DNA from 4 places in the Devosia sp. YIM 151766 genome. Region 3 is predicted to be linked to each of the others. Evidence: predicted binding sites of a transcription regulator. Region 3 holds the regulator's gene; each other region holds the start of a gene.
The links. Region 3 encodes LexA, which represses DNA repair genes until DNA is damaged. Its sites were predicted from a motif close to TGTTCNNNNTGTGTTCNG; they were not measured.
Positions count from the first base shown of each region.

Region 1: a site for LexA is predicted at 2,951-2,968, ahead of uvrA (excinuclease ABC subunit UvrA). Genes of this name have one in related genera too.
Region 2: a site for LexA is predicted at 3,055-3,072, ahead of O9Z70_RS15715 (YifB family Mg chelatase-like AAA ATPase). Genes of this name have one in related genera too.
Region 4: a site for LexA is predicted at 2,561-2,578, ahead of radA (DNA repair protein RadA). Genes of this name have one in related genera too.

Region 1 is NZ_CP127251.1:1,659,356-1,665,158, reverse strand. It holds gene uvrA (excinuclease ABC subunit UvrA) at 1-2,694, opposite strand, end outside; gene ssb (single-stranded DNA-binding protein) at 3,159-3,656, shown strand; gene O9Z70_RS08080 (ABC transporter ATP-binding protein) at 3,985-5,727, shown strand; tRNA gene O9Z70_RS08075 (tRNA-Arg) at 5,803-5,803, shown strand, end outside.
Region 2 is NZ_CP127251.1:3,189,721-3,195,523, reverse strand. It holds gene cfa (cyclopropane fatty acyl phospholipid synthase) at 1-926, shown strand, start outside; gene O9Z70_RS15720 (NUDIX domain-containing protein) at 1,005-1,457, opposite strand; gene O9Z70_RS15715 (YifB family Mg chelatase-like AAA ATPase) at 1,476-3,002, opposite strand; gene O9Z70_RS15710 (glycoside hydrolase family 25 protein) at 3,187-4,026, shown strand; gene O9Z70_RS15705 (outer membrane beta-barrel protein) at 4,175-5,452, shown strand; gene galU (UTP--glucose-1-phosphate uridylyltransferase GalU) at 5,454-5,803, opposite strand, start outside.
Region 3 is NZ_CP127251.1:1,484,079-1,489,881, reverse strand. It holds gene trpD (anthranilate phosphoribosyltransferase) at 1-7, shown strand, start outside; gene trpC (indole-3-glycerol phosphate synthase TrpC) at 7-819, shown strand; gene moaC (cyclic pyranopterin monophosphate synthase MoaC) at 819-1,301, shown strand; gene O9Z70_RS07270 (molybdopterin molybdotransferase MoeA) at 1,298-2,500, shown strand; gene lexA (transcriptional repressor LexA) at 2,593-3,306, shown strand; gene O9Z70_RS07260 (IlvD/Edd family dehydratase) at 4,503-5,803, opposite strand, start outside.
Region 4 is NZ_CP127251.1:937,057-942,859, forward strand. It holds gene purF (amidophosphoribosyltransferase) at 1-24, opposite strand, end outside; gene O9Z70_RS04500 (CvpA family protein) at 144-767, opposite strand; gene radA (DNA repair protein RadA) at 1,082-2,482, opposite strand; gene alr (alanine racemase) at 2,927-4,054, opposite strand; gene O9Z70_RS04515 (replicative DNA helicase) at 4,057-5,541, opposite strand; gene rplI (50S ribosomal protein L9) at 5,785-5,803, opposite strand, start outside.

The sequences.
Region 1 (5,803 bases), 180 kb from region 3:
GATGACGGTATTGCCGCCATCGACCAGTTCGTGCAGCACTTCGAGGAGTTTGGCCACGTCGTGGAAATGCAGGCCCGTGGTCGGTTCGTCGAGCATGTAGAGCGTGCGCCCGGTGGCGCGCTTGCTCAATTCCTTGCTGAGCTTGACGCGCTGGGCCTCGCCGCCTGAAAGCGTGGTCGCGGGCTGGCCAACCTTGACATAGCCGAGACCGACGCGCTGAAGCGTCGCGAACTTGTCGCGGATGGTGGGGACGGCGGAGAAGAATTCGACGCCCTCGTCGATGGTCATGTCGAGCACGTCGGAGATCGACTTGCCCTTGAACTGCACTTCCAGCGTTTCGCGATTGTAGCGCTTGCCCTTGCAGACGTCGCAGGTGACGTAGACATCGGGCAGGAAGTGCATCTCGATCTTGAGGACGCCGTCGCCCTGGCATTTCTCGCAGCGGCCGCCCTTGACGTTGAAGGAGAAGCGGCCGGGGCCGTAGCCGCGGGTTTTCGCCTCCGGCAGGCCGGCGAACCATTCGCGCAGCGGGGTGAAGGCGCCGGTATAGGTGGCCGGATTCGAGCGTGGCGTACGGCCGATGGGCGATTGGTCGATATCGATGACCTTGTCGAGGAATTCGAGCCCGGTCAGTGCTTCATGGGGGGAGGGGACGACGCGGGCGCCGTTGAGACGCCGGGCGATGGCCCGGTACATGGTGTCGATCATCAGCGTCGACTTGCCGCCGCCGGACACGCCGGTAATGGCGACGAACAGGCCCAGCGGCACGTCGACCGAGACATTCTTGAGATTGTTGCCGGTGGCGCCCTGGATCGACAGGGCCTTGCCCTTCTTGCCTTCGCGGCGCTCGACCGGCAGGGGAATGCCCATGCGGCCGGACAGGTATTTGCCGGTCAGCGAATCCGGATGGTTGAGGATGTCCTGCGGCGTGCCCTGAGCGACGATATTGCCGCCATTGACGCCGGCGCCCGGGCCGATATCGAGGACGTAATCGGCGGTGAGGATCGCGTCTTCATCGTGTTCGACGACGATGACGGTATTGCCGAGATCGCGGAGGCGCTGCAGGGTTTCGAGCAGCCGGGCATTGTCGCGCTGATGCAGGCCGATAGAAGGTTCGTCGAGCACATAGAGCACGCCGGTCAGGCCGGAACCGATCTGGCTGGCAAGGCGGATGCGCTGGCTTTCGCCGCCCGACAGGGTGCCGGAATTGCGCGACAGGGAAAGATATTCGAGGCCCACATCGTTGAGGAAGTTCAGACGCTCGCGAATTTCCTTGAGGATGCGCTCGCCGATCTGGCTCTGGGTGGGCGACAGCTTGTCGGACAGCGCGACGAACCATTGCGAGGCATTGCGGATCGACATGTCGGTGACCTGGCCGACATGCAGGCCATCGATCTTGACGGCGAGGGATTCCGGCTTGAGGCGATAGCCGCCGCAGGCCATGCAGGGCTTGGCCGACATGTATTTTTCGATCTCTTCGCGCATGCCGGCGCTTTCGGTTTCCCGGTAGCGGCGCTCAAGGTTGCCGATGACGCCTTCGAAGGCTTTCGAGGTCTTGTACTGGCGCAGGCCATCGTCATAGACGAAATCGATCTTGGTCTTGTCGGTGCCGTAGAGCACGGCATGCTGGACGTCGAAGGGCAGCTCGTTCCAGGCGGTGCCGGTGGAGGCACCGAAATGCTTCACCACGGCTTGCAGCGTCTGCTGGTAATAGGGGGCGCTGGTCCTGGACCAGGGCAGGATGGCGCCGTCGCGCAGCGACAGGGTCGGGTCGGGGACGATCTGGTCCGGGTCGATCTTCTGCTCGGTGCCCAGGCCATCGCAGACGGGGCAGGCGCCGAAGGGATTGTTGAACGAGAACAGGCGCGGCTCGATTTCGGCAATGGTGAAGCCGGAGACCGGGCAGGCGAATTTTTCCGAGAAGGTGATCTGGCGGGCGGTGCCGTCCTCGTTCTTTTCATCGGCGAATTCGATCAGCGCGATGCCCTCGGCCAGCTTCAGGGCCGTTTCGAAACTCTCGGCCAGCCGGCCGGAAATGTCGGGGCCGACGACGAGGCGATCGACCACCACCTCGATGTCGTGCTTGTATTTCTTGTCGAGAGCGGGAGCGTCCTCGATCTCGTGATATTCGCCATCGATCTTGACCCGCTGGAAGCCCTGGCGCATCAGGCCGGCCAATTCCTTCTTGAACTCGCCCTTGCGGCCGCGGGCGATGGGGGCGAGCAGGTAAAGGCGCGTGCCTTCGGGCAGGTCGAGGGTGCGATCCACCATCTGGCTGACGGTCTGGCTTTCGATGGGCAGGCCGGTGGCGGGCGAATAGGGAATGCCGACCCGGGCATAGAGCAGGCGCAGATAGTCGTAGATTTCGGTGACGGTGCCGACGGTGGAGCGCGGATTGCGCGAAGTGGTCTTCTGCTCGATGGAAATGGCCGGCGACAGGCCCTCGATATGCTCGACATCGGGCTTCTGCATCATTTCCAGAAACTGGCGGGCATAGGCGGAGAGCGATTCCACATAGCGGCGCTGGCCTTCGGCATAGATGGTGTCGAAGGCGAGAGACGACTTGCCCGAGCCGGAAAGCCCCGTCATCACGATCAGGCTGTCGCGCGGCAGCTTGACGTCGATGCCCTTGAGATTGTGCTCGCGGGCACCGCGCACGATGATTTCGCGGTTCAGGCTCGGCTTGTCGGTCATTGTCGGTCCAGTTGGTGTCGCGCCGGCGGGAAGAGGCGGGCGAAGGCCAAGAAATAGGACTTCGCACCCTTGCCCGCAAGTCGGCATGCCAGATGCGTGACTTTGGTGAACGTAACCAGAACAAAGGGGATTCGGTCAAGCCGGGTCTAGGCGGACCTGCTGACAGGAGATGTCAGGAGAACGCCCGAGGGGGCGGGTTTGCGGCCGGCCCGGATCTGCTCATGGACATGGGCGGGATATTGACAATGGGCGCATTGAGAACATAAATAGAACAAACGGACTTTCCGCTGCCGACAGGCGGCGCGGAAAGGTTGTGGAAGGCGGCGAATTTACCGGTGCCGCCTGGCGGAAAGGTTTATAACGCGCCATGAGCGGGCAGGCGCGCCGGGCCTTTTCTGACCTGCAACAGATGGAAAAGCGCCCCGCGACCGGGCAGGCCGGGGCTGAATTGGAAGGAAAGCGCCATGGCTGGCAGCGTGAACAAGGTCATTCTGGTGGGCAATCTGGGCAATGACCCGGAAGTGCGGAGCCTGCCGAGCGGCGGCAAGGTGGTCAATCTCAGCGTGGCGACCTCCGAGCGCTGGCGCGACCGCAATAGCGGCGAACAGCGCGAAAAGACCGAATGGCACCGGGTGGTGATCTTCTCGGAAGGACTGGCGCGGGTTGCCGAGCAATATTTGAGGAAGGGCTCCAAGGTCTATCTTGAAGGCCAGTTGCAGACCCGCAAATGGCAGGACCAGTCGGGCCAGGACAAATATTCCACCGAAGTTGTGCTGCAGAACTTCAATTCCTCCATGGTGCTGCTCGATAGCCGTGGCGAGGGCGAGGGCGGCGGCTATCGCGGCAATGACGATGGCGGCTTCCGCGGCGTGCGCGACAATGCCGGCGGCGGCGCGCGGCGGCCCTCGGCCAATGCGCCGGCCTTCGAGCCGGGCGGCATGGACGACGATATCCCGTTCTGACGGGGTGAATATATTGGCAGCTTGCTGCGGCGACAGGTTCGGCGGTTCCTGCGCGCTCCCCCCTCCCTTGAGAGGGTGGCTATTGCATTTGTCTCGGTGTCACCCCCGCGACAGCGGGGGCCTCGGTTTTAACAGAGGTTCCCGCTGTCGCGGGAATGACGCGGTGGTAAAACGAGGTGTCCCAAAACTACCCTCGTCACCCTCGTCACCCTCGTCACCCTCGTACCGCTCGTCACCCTCGCGCCTGACGCGAGGGTTCTGCTCTTTTGCCGGAGCCGGGCGGATCGGCGGCATTGCCTTCCGCCCCGCCCGGGAGTAATCACGCCGCATGCTCAAACGCTTTTTCTCCTATTACGCGCCCTATAAGGGGCTGTTCGCCCTCGACTTCGGCAGTGCGATCGTGGCCGGCCTGCTGGAACTGGCCTTCCCGCTGGCAGTGGCCTATTTCATCGATACCCTGCTGCCGCAGAACGATTTCGGGCTCATCGTCCTCACCAGCATCGTGCTGCTGGTGATCTATTGCCTCACCGCAATTCTGCGCGGTGTCGTCAATTATTTCGGCCATATGCTCGGCATCCATATCGAAACCGACATGCGCCGGCAGGTCTTCGGCCATCTGCAAAAGCTGAGCTTCCGCTTCTTCGACAATCAGAAGACCGGGCATTTGATCACCCATGTCACCAAGGGGCTCGAAGACATTGGCGAAGTCGCCCACCACGGGCCGGAAGATCTGTTCCTGGCGGTGATGACCTTTCTCGGCGCCTTCGTGCTGATGTTTCTGACCAATTGGCAATTGGCGACGATCACCGTCGTCCTGGTGCCGGTAATGACCTGGCTGGTCAGCACCTATGGCGCGCGCATGAACAAGAATTGGCGCGAGCTCTATGGAAGGGTCGGGGATTTCAATACTCGGGTCGAGGATTCAATCGGCGGTGTGCGGGTGGTGAAGGCCTTTGCCAATGAGCATCACGAAGAACAGCTCTTCGCCGGCAATAACGACGCCTATCGCATCACCAAGCTGCGGGCCTATGCGCTGATGACGGCCAGCAATGTCGTCACTTTCCTGAGCACGCGGCTGGTGCAATTGGCGGTGATGCTGTTCGGCGCCTGGCTGGTGACGCTGGGCGAATTGTCCTATGGCGGCTTTGTCAGCTTCCTGCTGCTGGTCAACGTCTTCATGAAGCCGATCGATCAGATCACCACGGTGCTGGAAATGTATCCCAAGGGCATTGCCGGCTTCACGCGCTTCATCCAGCTGATCGATACGGCGCCGGACATTGCCGACAAGCCCGACGCCAAGGTGGTCGACCATCTGCGCGGCGATATCGTGTTCCGCGATGTGAGCTTTGCCTATGAGCCGGGCGGCCGCAAGGTCATCGACGGGCTGAATCTGTCGGTCTCGCCGGGTGAAACCGTGGCCATTGTCGGTCCTTCCGGGGCCGGCAAAACCACGCTATGCGCGCTGCTGCCGCGATTCTACGAGATCGATGGCGGCTCGATCACCATCGACGATGTCGATATCAGGGACATGACCCAGGCCAGCCTGCGCAGCCAGATCGGCATCGTGCAGCAGGATGTGTTCCTGTTTGGCGGGACGCTGCGTGACAACATCGCCTATGGACGCCTTGGCGCCAGCGATGAGGAGATTATGCATGCCGTCCGACAGGCCCGGCTGGAAAATGTCATCGAGCGCCTGCCGCACGGGCTCGACACCATGGTGGGCGAGCGCGGCGTGAAGCTGTCCGGCGGGCAGAAGCAGCGCGTCGCCATTGCCCGCATCTTCCTCAAGAACCCGCCGATCCTGGTGCTCGACGAGGCGACCTCGGCGCTGGATACGGCGACCGAGCTGGCCATCCAGCAATCGCTGGCCGAATTGTCCCGGGGCCGCACCACTCTGGTCATCGCCCACCGCCTGGCCACCATCCAGCATGCCGACCGCATCGTGGTGGTGGACGAGACCGGCATTGTCGAGCAGGGGCCGCATAACGACTTGCTGGCGCGCAAGGGCGCCTATGCCCATCTGCACGCCGCCCAGTTCGGCGGTCTGGCCCCACCGCGGGAAACGGCATGACGACGAAATTGCCCGCTGCCGGCAGCGAGCAATTGCTTGAAAATCCCGGCTCGCGCTGCTAGGTCGGCTCTGGCTG
Region 2 (5,803 bases), 1.6 Mb from region 3:
TCCTCTTCAAACTCGCCAAGGCCCGCATCCAGGACGCCTTTCCGCGCGACCTGCCGCTGCTCTGGAGCATTTTGCGGGCGCGGCTTTTCAATCTCCAGCGCCTCAGGGCCCGCGAAGTGGGCGAAAAGCATTACGATATCGGCAACGATCTCTATAGCGCCATGCTGGACAGGCGGATGGTCTATTCCTGCGGCTATTGGGCCGAAGCCACCACGCTCGACGCAGCGCAGGAAGCCAAGCTCGACCTTATCTGCCGCAAGATCGGGCTGCGGCCGGGCATGAAAGTGCTCGATATCGGTTCGGGCTGGGGCGGATTTCTGCAATTCGCCGCCGAGCGCTACGGCATTTTGGGACTTGGGGTTACCGTCAGCCAGGAACAGGCGGCACTGGCCAATCAGCGCAGCAACGGCCTGCCCATCGAAACCCGGGTGATGGATTATGCCGCTCTGGAGGGCCAGTTCGACCGCATCGTCTCCATCGGCATGTTCGAACATGTGGGCTACAAGAATTATCGGTTTTACCTGGAGAAGGTGCGCCGGCTCCTCAAGCCCGAGGGATTGTTCCTGCTGCATTCGATCGGCGGCAATCATTCCAGCACGCATGGCGATCCCTGGGCAGAAAAATATATTTTTCCCAATGGGATGCTGCCCTCCATCGCGCAGATCGGCGCGGCCATGGAAGGCCTGTTCGTCATGGAGGACTGGCACAATTTCGGCGCCGATTATGATCGGACCCTGCTGGCCTGGCGGGACAATTTCGATGCGGCCTGGCCGACGCTTTCGACCCAATATGACGAACGCTTTCGCCGCATGTGGCGCTTTTATCTCTCGGTGTTCGCGGCTCTGTTCCGGGCGCGGCAGATCAATCTCTGGCAGATCGTGCTGTCGCCCGAAGGCGTTGCTGGCGGCTATAGGCGGGTGAGTTGAGCACAGGCCGGGATTCACGTGAAACCTTCGGCCAGCCGAAGCGTGACTCGCCCCATCCCGGCCAGACCCCGGCGGGCGTCAAAAGATCGAGCGGCGCAATGGCAGCTTGATCGGGTGCGCAAATCCCCCTTCGAGATCGGACCAGAAGCGGCCGCGCAGCACTTCGGGGAAAATGTGACCCTCCGGGAGCGCCTTGCGCGAGAACCAGCCCGCTTCGCTGATCGCCTCGCCCTCGGCTGGATTGGCGCTGACATCGATCGATCCAGAGAGGTAGTCGGCGAGGAACCAGAATTTGACGATCCGCCCCCAATCGTCGACCAATTCATCGATATAGGCCATTGGCCCCGTTCGCACACGAATGCCGGCCTCCTCGAAAGTCTCCCGCTCGGCGGCTTCGCGCAGTTCCTCGGCACCCTCCGCGCCGCCGCCGGGACCCGCCCAGAAATCATGGATGCCGGGCCGGCAATGGCGCACCAACAGGATATTGCCCTCCCGCAAGGTCAGGGCGCCGGCGGAAATGCGGTGTTTCACGAGGGTTCTCCGGCTCTGTCAGGCGGCACCGAATCTGAGCCTGTAGCTCAGGGCTTCGGCTATATGCGGGCGCGCCACTTTATCGGACCCGGCAAGGTCGGCAAGGGTGCGCGCGACTTTCAGGACGCGATGATAGGCGCGGGCCGAAAGATTGAACCGTTCGGCCGCTTGCAGCAGGAGGACCTGGCTTTCGCGATCCGGCTCGACCAGCTTTTCGATCAGCGCGGCCCCCGCCGTGGCATTGGTCGATATATCGGGATGACCGGCATCGGCGAAGCGGCGACGCTGGCATTCGCGGGCGGCGGCGACGCGCCTGGCCACGGAGGCCGAGGATTCGGCAGGGGCCGCAGGCGCGATCATGTCGGTGGCCGAAACCGCCGGCAGATCGACACGGATATCGATGCGATCCAAAAAGGGGCCGGAAATGCGCCCCTGATAGTCGGTGACGCAGGCAGCGCCGCGCCGGCAGACATGGCCCGGCGTGCCCGCCATGCCGCATTTGCAGGGATTCATCGCCGCGACCAGTTGGAAGCGGCTGGGATAGGAGACGCGCGCATTGGCGCGGGCGATCACCGTCTCGCCACTTTCCAGCGGCTGGCGGAGACTATCGAGGACGCTGGGCGAGAATTCGGGCAATTCATCGAGAAACAGCACACCATTATGGGCTAGGCTTACCTCCCCCGGACGCACTTTGAGCCCGCCGCCCACCAGCGCGGCCATGGACGCGGAATGGTGCGGGGCGCGGAACGGACGCCGGTCGGAAAGCGCCCCGCCGGCCAGTTCGCCGGCAATGGACTGGATCATGGAGACATCGAGCAATTCCCTTGGGCCGAGGGGCGGCAATATCGAGGGCAATCGCATCGCCAGCATGGACTTTCCTGCGCCCGGGGGGCCGATCATCAGCAGATTGTGGCCGCCGGCCGCCGCCACTTCGAGCGCGCGCCGGGCCAAGGCCTGTCCCCGCACCTCGGCAAGATCGGGCAATTCGCCCGCCGCCCGCAAATCCCGCCCGGGCCGGGGGCGGGCCTGCAATTGACGACCGGTGAGATGATTGGCCAGAGCCAGCAGGGTATCGGCGGCGAGAATGTCGATCTCCTCCCCGGCCCAGGCCGCTTCGGGGCCGGAGGCGGCCGGACAGATGATGCCGCGATTCCGGCCTTGTGCCGCGATGGCGGCGGGTAGTACGCCGCCGACATGGGCCAGCCTGCCATCAAGGCCCAATTCGCCCAAAGCCAGAAAGCCGTCCAGGCCATCCTGGGGGATGACACCGAGCGCCGCCATCAGGCCCAAGGCGATGGGCAGGTCGTAATGGCTACCCTCCTTAGGCAGGTCGGCAGGGGCGAGATTGATGGTAATGCGCTTGGGCGGCAGGCCCAGCCCCGAAGCGACCAGGGCGGCACGCACCCGCTCGCCGCTTTCCTTTACCGCCTTGTCCGGCAGACCGACGAGAATGAAGGCGGGAATGCCCGGCGCAATCTGCACCTGCACGTCGACGGGCACCGCCTCTATGCCCTGAAAAGCCACTGTCGCAACGCGCGTGACCATGTCGCCTGTCCCCGATCCCTATCGGAAGCTAGCAAAACAAACCGGACCTCGCAAGAACGTATGGCGAACGCAATAGGGCGCGTTAACCATGCCCGCTGCCACAATGCTTAACCTAAAGCTCCGTTAACCTGGCCATGTTGAATGAAATGCCAGGTTTTGTTCTGCGTACCGAGTGTTCTGATCGATGGCCGCCGCCCGGATTTCCCGTTCCGCTTCTACTTTTTCCCGCGGCCTGATCGCCGGGCTGGTTGCTGTCGCCCTGGCGGCCTGCGCCAGCGGCGGCGGGCTCTATGGCGCCATTCCCGGCGACAACAGACCCCATTCCGGCGTCGACCGAGCGCGCGCCATGCCCATTCAGGGCATCGATGTGGCGCGCTATCAGGAGAATGTGGATTTCCCCAAGGCACGCGCCGCCGGCATCCATTTCGTCTTCATGAAGGCCACCGAGGGCAAGGATTATATCGATCCCGATTTCCAGCGGAACTGGATCAGGGCGCGCGATGCCGGCATGCCACGCGGCGCCTATCATTTCATGACCTGGTGCTCGCTGGCCTCGGAACAGGCCGCCTGGTTCGTCCGGAACGTGCCCGCCGATCCCAGCGCCCTGCCGCCGGTCCTCGACCTGGAATGGAACAATCACTCCAGCTGCAAGACCAAGCCGAACCGGGCCGACGCGCTGGAAAAGATCCGGCTGATGCTGGAGGTCATGGAACGCCATACCGGCAAGCTGCCGATCATCTATACCGACATGAATTTCCATCGCGACATCCTGGAAGGCGAGTATTTCCCCAATGCCTTCTGGCTGCGCTCCACCGCCGCCGAGCCGCATGAGCGCTACAAGAACCGTCCCTGGACCTTCTGGCAATATAGCCAGACCGGCGTGGTGCCGGGCGTACGCGGCGAGGTGGATCGCAACGTGTTCTACGGCAATAGCAACGACTGGCTGATGTTCCTCTCGACCGGCTGCGATCCCCGCGCCATCGCAGCGCTGCAAGCCAGCGGCAGATGTCAATTCGCCAAATAGATCGGTCATGCGGGATTGCTGAACACGCCTATCCAATGATGAGCACGGCAATCGTTCGTTAACCATAAAATGAAAGGATCGCGGCAAGACCCCCCAAGGGCCATGGCCGGCCAACCCCGATGCCGCCGGCTTTCTCGCGGAGCAGGCTGTGGCCGGACGAAATTGGACATTGCTGCTCTTTGCCACCATCGGGCTGCTTCCCGCGGGCGTCGTCTTGGCCGACCCGCCGGGGCCGGACGGGCCGGAATATGACAGCGAGCGGCTGCAACCGGGCCTCTATCCGGTCGCGCCGGGAAGCGGCACCTTCAGCGCTGGAAGCGAGCCGGCCCATCCGCCCTTTCACTTCGACTGGTCCGTCGGCCTCAAGGGCGCCTATACCAGCAGCAGCACCGAGGGCGGCAGCTTCCTCACCACACTCAACCCGGCCTTCACGGCCAAGCATGACGGGCGACGCGCGGATCTTGTCATCGAAGGGACCGCCGAGATGGCGCGGCCTTGGGACGATAGCGAAACCTTGGGCCTCACCGCGCTTCGCCTCGGTCTTTCGGCGAATATGGCGCTGGATAAGAGCACCAGCCTCAGCGGCGCGGCCGCGCTCGATCTCCGTCAGCCATTGCCAAACACGCCGGGGCTCGACCCGCTAATCGCCCAACCGCCCCAGATATTGAGCGGCTCGGCGGGACTTGGCGTCGACCGGTCTTTCGGCAAGGTCAATCTGGGGCTCAAGACCAATCTCGAACGGACAATCCATGGCCCCACGATCCGCACCGATACCGGCTCCACCGACAATTCGGATCAAAATCTGTGGCAGGCCGATACCAGCCTGCGCGCCGGCGTCCAGATCACGCCGATTTTCGAGGTTTTCGGCGAGGCCGCGCTGGGCCGCGACATGTTCGACGCCGCCTCGCCTGCCCTGGGCGTCAGGACCGATGCGACCAGCACGGCCCTGCGCGGCGGCATAGCCGGCAGCTGGAACGGCGTTATCAGCGCCAGCGCCTCGATCGGATTGGGTCACCATAATTTCGACGCCGCGGGCCTGGCCGATATCACCGCCCAGCTCTACGATGCGAGCCTGGTCTATTCACCGAACTCGACCGTCAATCTCGCCGCTTCGCTCGCCACCAATATCGAGCCGACCGGCGCCGATGCCAAGGGCACGGCGCGGGTAACGCATGTCGCGACCGCCAAGCTGGACTATACGGTCAATTCCTGGCTGCGCCTGCGCGCCTCGACCGATTGGGGGCTGTCGGTATTGGAAGGCAATGGGGAAATCGAGCACCGGCGCGGCTTTGGCGCCGGCGCCGATTATGTCGTCAACGCGCATACGGCCCTGTCGGCGGAATATGCCTTTGCCCACCGCGACAACAGCAATAGCGGTCTGCTCGATACCCATAGCATCGGCGTCGGGATCACGCTCAAGCGCTAGGCTAGAGCCGGTCCTCCAGATCGAGCTTGCGCAATTCCCGCACGAAACCGGACCGGATATCGTCGCGATCCAGGGCATAGACGACATTGGCGGTGAGAAAACCGATCTTGGAGCCGCAATCGAAGCTCTGGCCCTGATATTTGACGCCGGTAAAGCGCTGCCGGGTCATCAGTGTCTGCATGCCGTCGGTCAGCTGGATTTCGCCACCGGCGCCGCGCGGCTGATCGGCCAGAAGCGCAAAGATTTCTGGCTGCAGGATGTAGCGTCCCGAAATGATCAGATTTGAAGGGGCATCCTCGCGCCTGGGCTTTTCCACCATGCCATCGATGACAAAGCCGTGGTCCGGGCCCT
Region 3 (5,803 bases):
AGCGTAATGACCGATATTCTCAAGCAGATCGAAGTTTATAAGCGCGAGGAAATCGCCGCGGCGAAATCCATGCGGCCCTGGGCGGAGGTGGTGGCAAAGGCGCATGACCAGCCGCCGCCGCGCGGTTTCGTCAAGGCGCTCAAGGACAAGCGCGCCAAGGGCCAGTATGGCCTCATCGCCGAGGTGAAGAAGGCCAGCCCCTCCAAGGGACTGATCCGGCCCGATTTCAATCCCGCCGCCATTGCCCGCGACTATGAGACCGCCGGCGCCGCCTGCCTTTCGGTGCTCACCGATGCTCCGAGCTTTCAGGGCTCGCCGAGCTATCTGATGGAAGCGCGCGCCGCCACCGCGCTGCCGGTTTTGCGCAAGGACTTCATGTTCGAGACCTATCAGGTGGCCGAGGCCCGCTCCTGGGGGGCGGATTGCATCCTGATCATTCTGGCCTCTGTCGACGACGATGCCGCGCGCTATCTGCTCGATTCGGCGAAGGAATGGGGCATGGATGCGCTGGTGGAGGTGCACGAGCAGATCGAGCTGGATCGGGCACTGGCGCTCGACGCCAAATTCATCGGCATCAATAACCGCAATCTGCGGACCTTCGAGACGACGCTGGACACCACCATCGCCCTGGCCGCCGGTATGCCCTCCGACGTGCTGCTGGTCAGCGAGAGCGGCATCGTCACCCATGACCAGGTGAAAATGCTGGACGAGCGCTGCGGCGTCGGCACCTTCCTGGTGGGCGAGAGCCTGATGCGGCAGGCCGATGTGGTCGCCGCGACCCGGGCGCTGCTGACGGGTGCGCCGGAATTGGTCCAGTAATGGCTGCGGACGACCTCACGCATCTCAACGAGAAGGGCGAGGCCCATATCGTCGATATCGGTGACAAGGCCGTTACCCGCCGCCGGGCCGTGGCGCAGGCGCGGCTGAGCGGAGAAGCGGCGACGATCGCGGCCATCCTGGCGGGCGATCTCAAGAAGGGCGACGCGCTGGCCGTGGCGCGGGTCGCGGGCATCATGGCGGCCAAGAAAACCGCCGAGCTCATTCCGCTCTGCCATCCGATTCCGCTGACCAAGGTGCGCGTGGACATCGCGCAGCGCGACGCGAATACCGTGGAAATCCTCGCCCTTGCCGAAACCAATGGCCAGACCGGTGTGGAAATGGAGGCGCTGGTGGCCGCATCGACCGCTGCCCTGACCCTTTACGACATGGCAAAAGCCCTGGATCGGGCCATGGTCGTCTCCGATATCTGCCTCGTGGAAAAATCCGGCGGCAAATCGGGCGATTTCGGGCGCGCGCCATGAGCCTTTTGCCGGTCGAGCAGGCGCGGGCCGCCATTCTCGCGCGGGTGCCGCCGGTCACCCCGGAAGAGGTGGCGCTGGCCGAGGCCGTCGGCCGGGTTCTCGCCGCACCGCTCATCGCCGCGCATGACCAGCCGCCCTTCGCTGCCAGCGCCATGGATGGCTATGCCATGCGTGCCGCCGATGTGACGTCCGCGGCAAATCTGCGCGTTATCGGCATGTCGCAGGCCGGCGCCGGTTTCGCCGGTGCGGTCGGGGCGGGCGAAGCCGTCCGCATCTTCACCGGCGCCCCGGTACCGCCCGGCGCCGATACGGTGATCATGCAGGAAGAGGCGGTGCGGGACGGCGATACCGTGCGTTTCACCGCCCCGGCCCGGCCGGGTCACAGCGTCAGGCCGAAAGGCCACGATTTCGCCACGGGCGATATCTTGATCGAGGCCGGATCGCGCCTGACGCCCATGCAGATCGCCGTTGCCGCGGCGGCCAATCAGGCCGGCCTCACCGTGGCGCGGCGGCCGCGCATCGGCCTCGTGGCCACAGGTGACGAACTGGTTCTCCCCGGAACGCCGCTCGGCCCCGACCAGATCGTGGCCTCGAACAGCGTCGGCCTCGCCGCCATGCTGGCGCCTTATGCCGAGACGATCACCGATCACGGCATTATCGGGGATGATGCCGGCCGGCTCCGCCAGAGCCTGGCCGATGCCTTCGACGCGGGGCCCGACATTCTCATAACCACCGGTGGCGCCTCGGTGGGCGAGCACGACCTGGTTCAGGACGCACTGAAATCGCTGGGGGTGACGCTGGATTTCTGGCGCATAAACATGCGGCCGGGCAAGCCGCTGATGTTCGGCACGCACGGCAAAACCCTGGTTTTCGGACTGCCGGGAAATCCGGTTTCGGCCATGGTGACCGCCATCGTCTTCATCAAGCCGGCTTTGCGGGCCTGGCTGGGCTATCGGGAGCCCGAGCATTGGCGCCTGCCGCTTGCCGGACCGACGCCGCCCAATTCGGCCCGCCGCCATTTCATGCGCGCCCGCCTGCGCCAGACCGGGACGGGACCGCAAATAATGCCGGTCTCCCAGACCGATAGCGGCCATACCTCCTCGCTGGCCTATGCCGACATGCTCATCATTCAGCCCGAACACGATCCCGGGGAGCAGGAGGGGGCGATGGTCGCGGCGCTTCCCATCGACGCATTCTAGCGGTTTGTAGCGCCTGAGCGGGGATGTTGCAGAACATAACTGGAACACGTATAGTCGTTCCGTCTATGTTCCGATTCTGGGGTTTGGGGCCAATGCTGACACGCAAACAACACGAACTGCTGATGTTCATCCATGAACGGATGAAGGAAAGCGGTATCCCGCCCTCCTTCGATGAAATGAAGGACGCCCTCGATCTTGCCTCCAAGTCCGGCATCCACCGGCTGATCACCGCGCTGGAGGAGCGTGGCTTCATCCGCCGGCTGCCGAACCGGGCCCGGGCGCTGGAAGTGATCAAGCTCCCCGATTCGATGAATCCGTCGCTGGGCGGCCGCAAGGCGCGCTTCGAGCCCGCAGTGATCGAAGGCCTTCTGGGCAAGGTTGCAGCGCCGCCGGCGCGGGGTGGCGCGGGGGAGGATTATGCTCGTCCGGTTTCCATTCCGGTCATGGGCCGGATCGCCGCCGGTACGCCCATCGAGGCCATCCAGACCCATTCGCACACCATCGCCGTCCCGCCTGAAATGCTGGGCGCGGGGGAGCATTACGCCCTCGAGGTCCGCGGCGATTCCATGATCGATGCCGGCATTTTCGACGGCGACACCGTGCTCATCAAGAAGCAGGATACCGCTTCGACCGGCGAGATCATCGTCGCGCTGGTGGATGAGGAGGAGGCCACGCTCAAGCGCCTGCGCCGCAAGGGCAATACCATCGCGCTGGAAGCGGCCAATCCGGCTTACGAAACCCGCATTTTCCCGCCGGACCGGGTACAGGTGCAGGGCCGGCTGGTCGGGCTGCTGCGGAAATATTAGCGGCCTCTGGGTCCACGAGCCATCGGCTCCTGCGCCTCTCCCCTGCCCGCGGTCGTGCACACAACCGAGCGCGGACCCTTGAGGCAGGTTATCGCCGAGCGGGTGGTGGCACCCCCTTCCCAGTCCGTCACCCTCGCGCTCGACGCGAGGGCTCTTGCGGCACCCCCACAAACACAACCCCCTCGCGTCAAGCGCGAGGGTGATGAACGGTGATTGGCCCACAGTCCATTTCGCGCGCTGATCTCGCATTTTTCCCAGTGTCACCCCCGCGAAAGCGGGGGCCTCGGTTTTCTTAACAGAGGTTCCCGCTGTCGCGGGAAGGACGCCGTGGTTGAGAAAGGCGATCCTGCCCTGCAGTCCCCCTTCTCTCCGACAGACATCCCCAATCAGGCCCCAAAGCCACATCTTATCCTTGGGTAGCCGCTTGCGCACACCAAGCGCAGGCACTGGAGGACGGCAATGCCTATAGTGCGGGCCCCTTCCCAGTTCGTCACCCTCGCGCGCGACGCGAGGGCTCTTGCGGCACCTCCAGCCCCCTCGTATCAAGCGCGAGGGTGACGAGCGGCGATTGGCGCAGTCCATTTCGCGCGCTGATCCCGCATTTTTCCTAGGGTCACCCCCGCGAAAGCGGGGGCCTCCGTTTTGTCAGCAGAGGTTCCCGCTGTCGCCAGAATGACGCCGGTTGAGAAAGGCGATCCTGCCCTGCAGTCCCCTCTCCTTCCCCGCGGATAGCGCCTCCCTGCTTGCAAGTGCGAAGGAAGCCGCTTCCGCCTCCTCCTCCAACTTATCCTCTCTCCTCTCGCTATCCCCTATCCTTGCCCCATCGTTCCCTGAGGCGCGGTCATGACGAGTGGTCGGGGGGCGATGGCAGGTGATATGGGGTCGCCCATATCTGACGCCATTTTTCTTGTCGCAGACCCATAAGCCGGGCTGCGGATCGCTCGGGCGGCGGCTGAATCGTTCGTCCAGGCAGAGTCGTGCGGCAGCAGCGCCGGCGTCTCACCCAGTCGATCAATACGGGCAGGAATGCCGGTATAGGCAAGGAAGATGGAACGCTGGCCTGTCACCCCGGCGGGGCGACGACCTCACCCTTTGCGCACCCTTTTTTTCGAGGTTCAGCCTCGCCGGGGTAGCCTTCATATAAAACCGGCCCCGCTTGTATCGGGGCCGGTCGAAATCGCCTGCGGTAAGCGCAATCAATGATTGTCGCGCGGCAGGCCCTCGGTCTGGGCGATGCGCTGATATTTGACCGCGGGGCGCAGCACGGCGCCGCTGCCGAGCTGATCGATGAGATCGCGCTGGATTTCCTGCCACGGGGTCTGGTGCTTGGGGAACTTATAGCCGCCCTCTTCTTCGAGAACCCGCCGGCGCTGCTCGATCTCGGCGTCGGAAATCAGGATATTGGCTTCGCCCTTGTTGAGGTCGATCCGCACCTTGTCGCCGGTCTTGAGGATGGCGAGATTGCCGCCGGCCGCCGCTTCCGGCGAGGCATTGAGGATCGAGGGCGAACCGGACGTGCCGGATTGGCGGCCATCGCCGATACAGGCGAGCGCATGCACACCCTTCTTGATGAGGTAATCGGGCGGCCGCATATTCACCACTTCCGCCGCGCCCGGATAGCCGATGGGGCCGGCGCCGCGCATGAACAGCAGGGTATTCTCGTCGATGTCCAGCGATGGATCGTCGATGCGCTGGTGATAATCCTCGGGGCCGTCGAAGACCACGGCCTTGCCCTCGAACATGCCGGGATGCGCCGGGTCGTTCAGATAGCGCTCGCGGAATTCCGGGCTGATCACGCTGGTCTTCATGATGGCATTGTCGAAGAGATTGCCGCGCAGCACCAGGAAGCCCGCTTCGGCCTTGAGCGGATTGTCGAAGGGCAGGATGACCTTGTCGTCCTCGATGGGCGTGTTGCGGCAATTCTCGCCGATGGTCTTGCCATTGACGGTGGGCGCGTCCTCATGAATGAGGCCCTGCTTCATCAATTCATTGACCACGGCCGGTACGCCGCCGGCATGATAATAGTCCTCGCCCAGATATTCGCCGGCCGGCTGCAGATTGACCAGCAGCGGCACGTTATGGCCGTGCTGCTGCCATTCGTCGATATCGAGGTCGATGCCGGCATGGCGGGCAATGGCGTTGATGTGGATTGGCGCATTGGTCGATCCGCCAATGGCGGAATTGACCACGATGGCATTGAGGAAATTCTGCTTGGTGAGAATGTCCGAGGGCTTGAGGTCCTCATGCACCATGTCGACGATGCGCTTTCCGGTGCGCCAGGCCATTTCCTGGCGGTCGCGATAGGGCGCCGGAATGGCCGCCGAACCCGGAAGCTGCATGCCCAGCGCCTCGGCCAGCGAGTTCATCGTGCTGGCCGTGCCCATCGTGTTGCAATAGCCGGTCGACGGCGCCGAGGAGGCGACCAGTTCGATGAATTTGGGATAATCGATCTCGCCGGCGGCGAGCATCTGGCGCGCCTTCCACACAATGGTGCCCG
Region 4 (5,803 bases), 550 kb from region 3:
ATCGTCATCGCTGGTATGGGTCACCAGGGTCTCCATGCGAACAGGCAGGGCTCGCTTGCCAATTAGCGCATTTTCCTGCCGGTCACCAATGACAAGTGCGGCCGGCAGGCTTGCGGCGGTGCGCTGCCCGCCAGCGGCCATGGTCAGGCCTGCGGCTCGATCGGCTGGTCGATCACGGGATCGGTGGGGTCGACCGTGCCGTCCATCGTGCCGTCAAGCGGCGCCGGAGGGGCGGGCGTGTCCTCGGTCAGATTGGCGCCGCCGCCATGCAGGATATCGGTCACCTGCTGCTCCAGCCCGTCGGGCAGCATGGAAATCAGCGTGTCGCCCATATTGCGCAGATGCGGCAGCGTCTGCGCATTGGCGGCCCAGTCGGGCAGGTTGTTGGGCAGCAGCCACAGCCCGAAAATGGTGATGACGATGGCGATGAGCACACCGCGCAAGACGCCGAAGACGAAGCCCAGCGTCCGGTCGATCGGCCCGATGCGGCTATCCACCACGAAATCGGCAATGCGCATGGTCAATAGATGCAGCACGATCAGCGCCACGATGAAACTCACCACCACCGTGGCGATATCGGCCACCACCGGCTCGGCGATATATTGCCGGGCGATATCGGGATGATATTGCCACATATAGACGGCGATGGCGGCGGAACCGGCCCAGGTCGCCAGCGAAAGCACTTCACGGGTCAGGCCTCGCGCCGTGGCCAGGATCGCCGAGATCAGCACCAGCACACCCACACCAACGTCGAACGCTGTCAGCATATGTCTTTCGCCTGTTTTCCTGCCATATGGCTTGTTCAAGTATCGGGCTGAAAAGCAGCTGGCCTTTTCAGACAAGTCCGATGCACGACAAATAGATGGAGCGCTAGACCCGATCTATCCGGCCCGGCTGGCGCTATAACGGCGACCTTTAGCGGCTTTGCGGCAACCTGCCAAGGGCAGGGCGCATCCGCAGTCGCAATCTCCCCGAAAACTATTTGTTTACCATGCTCCATGTCCCGATCCGTCCGCCGGCCCAATCTCCCCTGGACCCCATCCTCAGCCTGTCGAAAGACCAGGTCGGCAAATCCGTGCCCTCACCACCCTTCCGGCTCCGGCATCGGGCGTTTTCCCTGCGCGGCGATCCGGCTGACCATGTCGCTCAATTGTGCATATTCGGTGACCTCCAGGCCGCTGCCGCGATCGGCCTTGCCCAGCTTGCCGGTCATCACCGCGCCGAAACCCAGCTTCCGCGCCTCGCGCAGCCGCAAGGCCCCATGCACTACCGGCCTGACGCCGCCCGCCAGCGAGATTTCCCCGAAATAGACCGCGTCGGCCGGCAGCGGCGAGCCGGTCAGCGACGAGATCAGCGCCGCCGCCACGGCCAGGTCCGCCGCCGGCTCGTTGATTTTGAGCCCGCCGGCGACATTGAGATAGATGTCATTGGCGCCGATGCGCACCCCGCAGCGGGTTTCCAGCACCGCCAGCACCATGGAAAGGCGGGAGCTGTCCCAGCCCACCACTGCCCGGCGCGGCGTGCCGAGCGGGGAAGGGGCGACCAAGGCCTGGATTTCGATGAGCAGCGGCCGCGTCCCTTCCATGCCGGCGAACACCGCCGATCCGGCCGCGTCCTTGTCGCGCTGGTCGAGGAACAGCGCCGATGGATTGGCCACCTGTTCCAGCCCGAGCTCGGTCATGGCGAAGACGCCGATCTCGTCGGTGGCGCCATAGCGGTTCTTCACCCCGCGCAGAATGCGGAACGTATGGCTGCTGTCGCCTTCGAAATACAGTACGGCATCGACCATATGCTCGACCACGCGCGGTCCGGCGATCTGCCCGTCCTTGGTGACATGGCCCACCAGCACCACCGCGGCGCCGCTTTTCTTGGCGAACCGCGTCAGCGCCTGCGCCGAGGTACGCACCTGCGTCACGGTGCCCGGCGCCGAATCCACCCTTTCGGTCCACAGCGTCTGGATGGAATCGATGATCACCAGGTCCGGTGGCGCGCCGTTTTCCAGCGTGGCGAGGATGATTTCGACATTGGTTTCGGCGGCCAGCAGCACATCGGCATCGCCCAGTCCCAGCCGCTGCGCCCGCAGCCGCACCTGCGCCACCGCTTCCTCGCCGGACACATAGACGACGCGCTTGCCTTTCCCCGCCAGGGCCGCCGCCGATTGCAGCAGCAGCGTCGATTTGCCGATCCCCGGATCGCCGCCGACCAGCAGGGCCGAGCCCTTGACGAAGCCGCCGCCGGTCACCCGGTCGAGTTCGGCAATGCCGGTGACGACGCGCGCGGCGCTTTCGGTTTCGCCCGACAGCGGCACCAGATTGGTCACCCGTCCGCCCGCCTTGGCCGATTTCGGGCCGGCGCCGACACCGGAATCGACGATTTCCTCGACGATGCTGTTCCACTCGCCGCAGGCATCGCATCGCCCCTGCCAGCGGCTGGTGACCGCCCCGCAGGACTGGCAGACAAAGGTGGATCGGGCCTTCGCCATCTAGACCGACATATCCATAATGAATTTTACCCCCGGTAGCGCTCGCCCGAAACGCTAGCAGGCCGGGATGGTGCTGACAAGAACAAAAAGGGAACTTTTATTGCCCTCTCCCCGGATCGTCACCCTAACGAAGAGCCCTCGCGTCGAGCGCGAGGGTGACGAGCGGCGGTTGTGGCACCTCGTTCGTCACCGCGTCATTCCCGCGAACGCGGGAAACCCTGTTAAATGGAGGCCCCCGCCTTCGCGGGGGTGACACCGGGAACCATGCGGCAATAGCGTGCAGAATGGACAAGGCCCGTCCAGCAAGCCCCCCGGATCGTCACCCTCGCGCCTGACGCGAGGGCTCTTGCGGCGGCCCTCCATAAACACAGACCCCTCGCGTCGAGCGCGAGGGTGACGAGTGAGGTTTTGGCAACAACGGAACCCGCTGTTCACAAGCCCCCGCTAATCCGGCAAATGCCCATCGCCGATATAATTGCGGCTATAGCGGCCCTTGAGGCTGGTCAGCAATTCATAGCCGATCGTGCCCGCCGCTTCGGCCTGCTCGTCCACGTCGACATTCGGTCCCAGCACTTCGGCGCCCTCGCCGGGGCTGGGCAGGTCGGAGCCGAGTTCGGTGATGTCGACGATGGTCAGGTCCATCGAGATCCGGCCGATCACCGGGCAGAGCTTGCCGCGAATGAACACCTTGCCGCCGGGGCGCTGATTGGTGCCCGACAGCGAGCGGAAAAAGCCATCGGCATAGCCATGGCCGAGCACGGCCAGCTTCGAATTGCGATTGAGCGTATAGGTGGCGCCATAGCCCACGCTTTCGCCGGTCCGCCCCTCGGTCACCTGCAGGATGGGTACATGCAGCGTCACCACCGGCTGCATCGGGTTCCTGCGGCCATTGACGGCCCGTCCGCCATACAGCGCGATGCCCGGACGCACCATCTGGAAATGATAGTCGCGGCCCGTCATCAAACCGGCGGAATTGGCCAGCGATGCCGGAATGCCCGGAAATTGCGCCGTGACCGAGCCGAACAGCGCCAATTGCGTGCGGTTCTTCTCGTGGTTCGGCGTGTCGGCGCAGGCCAGGTGGCTCATGATCATCTGCGGCGCGAAACCCAGCTTCTCGATCCGCTCGCGCACCGGGGCGGCCTCGTTCAGCCGGAAGCCCAGCCGGTTGATGCCGGTGTCGAAATGGAAGGCGGCCGGATAGGCCTCGTTGCGCTCGACGCATTTATTGAGCCATTCCTCCAGCATGCCCATGGAGGACAGCACCGGCATCAGGTTCTGCCGGATATAGAGATTGGCCGCGCCGGGATAGAGCCCGTAAAGAATGAAGATATGCGCATCCGGCACGGCGGCGCGCACGGCCATGCCTTCGTCCGGCGTGGCCACGAAGAAGAACCGGGCGCCGGCGGCGTGCAGCGCCTTGCTGGCCATGTCGATGCCGGTGCCATAGGCATCGGCCTTGACCACGGCGGCCGTCAGCGCGCCGGCGCTCACCTTGTCCAGGGCGCGCCAGTTACGGGCCAGGGCCCCCAAATCGATGCTCAATTGGCCGCCAAGGCCGGATGTCAGCGTCATGCCTATTCCATGCGTTCGGGCAGATAGTCTGCCCGAGCAAGGTTACCAAAGCGGGTAAATTGCGCCTCGAAGCTCAATTGCACGGTGCCGGTGGGGCCGTGGCGCTGCTTGGCGATGATGACTTCCGCCTTGCCATGCACCTTTTCCATTTCTCCCTGCCAGGCCAGATGTTCGGGCGTGCCCTCCTTGGGCTCCTTGTTCTTGAGATAATATTCTTCGCGGTACACGAACAGCACCACGTCGGCGTCCTGCTCGATAGAGCCCGATTCGCGCAAGTCCGCCAATTGCGGGTGCTTGTCGTCGCGCGCTTCCACCTGGCGCGAGAGCTGGCTGAGCGCGATGATCGGCACTTCCAGCTCCTTGGCCAGGGCCTTGAGCGTGGTGGTGATTTCGGTCAGTTCCTGCACGCGGTTCTGGCTCGATGCCTTGGTCGAGCCGGACAGCAATTGCAGATAGTCGACGATCAAGAGGTCCAGTCCCTTCTGCCGCTTCAGCCGCCGGGCGCGGGCGGCGAGCTGCGCCACCGAAATGCCGCCGGTATCGTCGATATAGAGCGGCACCTTGCTCATCATATTGGACACGTCGACCAGCTTGGCGAACTGGTTGTCGTGGATGCGGCCGCGCCGAATGTCGGAGGAGGAGATTTCCGCCTGCTCGGCCAGGACACGGGTGGCCAGCTGCTCGGAACTCATTTCCAGGCTGAAAAAGCCGACCTGGCCGCCATTGGCGGTCTTGATATGGCCGTCCGGTTCCACTTCGCCCCGCCAGGCCTTGGCGACGTTGAAGGCGATATTGGTGACCAGCGAGGTCTTGCCCATGGCCGGGCGGCCAGCCAGGATGATCAGGTCGCTGCGCTGCAGGCCGCCCATCTGCCGGTCGAGATCGTGCAGGTCGGTGGCGATGCCGGAAAGGCCGCCATCGCGCTGGAAGGCTTCGCCCGCCATCTGGATCGAGGCGCTGAGCGCGGTGCCGAAATTCTGGAAGCCGCCGTCATAGCGGCCCTTTTCGGCCAGTTGGAACAGTTCGCCCTCGACCTTCTCGATCTGCTTGACCGGGGTCATCTCGACGTCGGAATCGTAAGCCACGCCGACCATTTCCTCGCCCACCTGGATCAGGTTGCGGCGAATGGCCAGGTCATAGATCGCCTGCCCGTAATCAGCGGCGTTGAGCACCGTGGTCGCTTCCGCCGCCAGCCGCGACAGATATTGCATCATGGTGATGTCGGGCAGCAGCTGGTCGGGCAGGTGGGTCTTGAGCGTCGCCGGTTCCGCCGCCTTGCCGGCGCGGATGATCTTGCCGGCCAGCTCGTAGATTTCCCGGTGGATCGGCTCGTAGAAATGCTCGGGCAGCAGGAAATCGGCGACGCGATAGAAGGCGTCGTTATTGATCAGGATGGCGCCCAGCAGTGCCTGCTCCACGTCCACATTATGCGGCGCGACGCGAAAGGTCTTGTCTTCGGCGGGGTGGAGGCGTGCAATCTCGGCCATGATGGTCTCGGTGAGGCGTTAACCTTTCTTAACCACGCGACTCGCGCGTGTGTCTTGGTCTAAGGAGGGCAGGGTTAACGTTGTCCTGACCGCCCCTGTGAACATTGTGGAGAACGGGGAAAGCCGAAATCCCCCATTGCACGACAACGGGGCCTAAAAATGGCGAATCGGCATCGTGGTCCCGCAACGGAAAAGGGGCCGGCATTGCCGACCCCTTCCAGAACATTTGCGGATGATTGCCGACTATTCCTCGAAGCGGTCC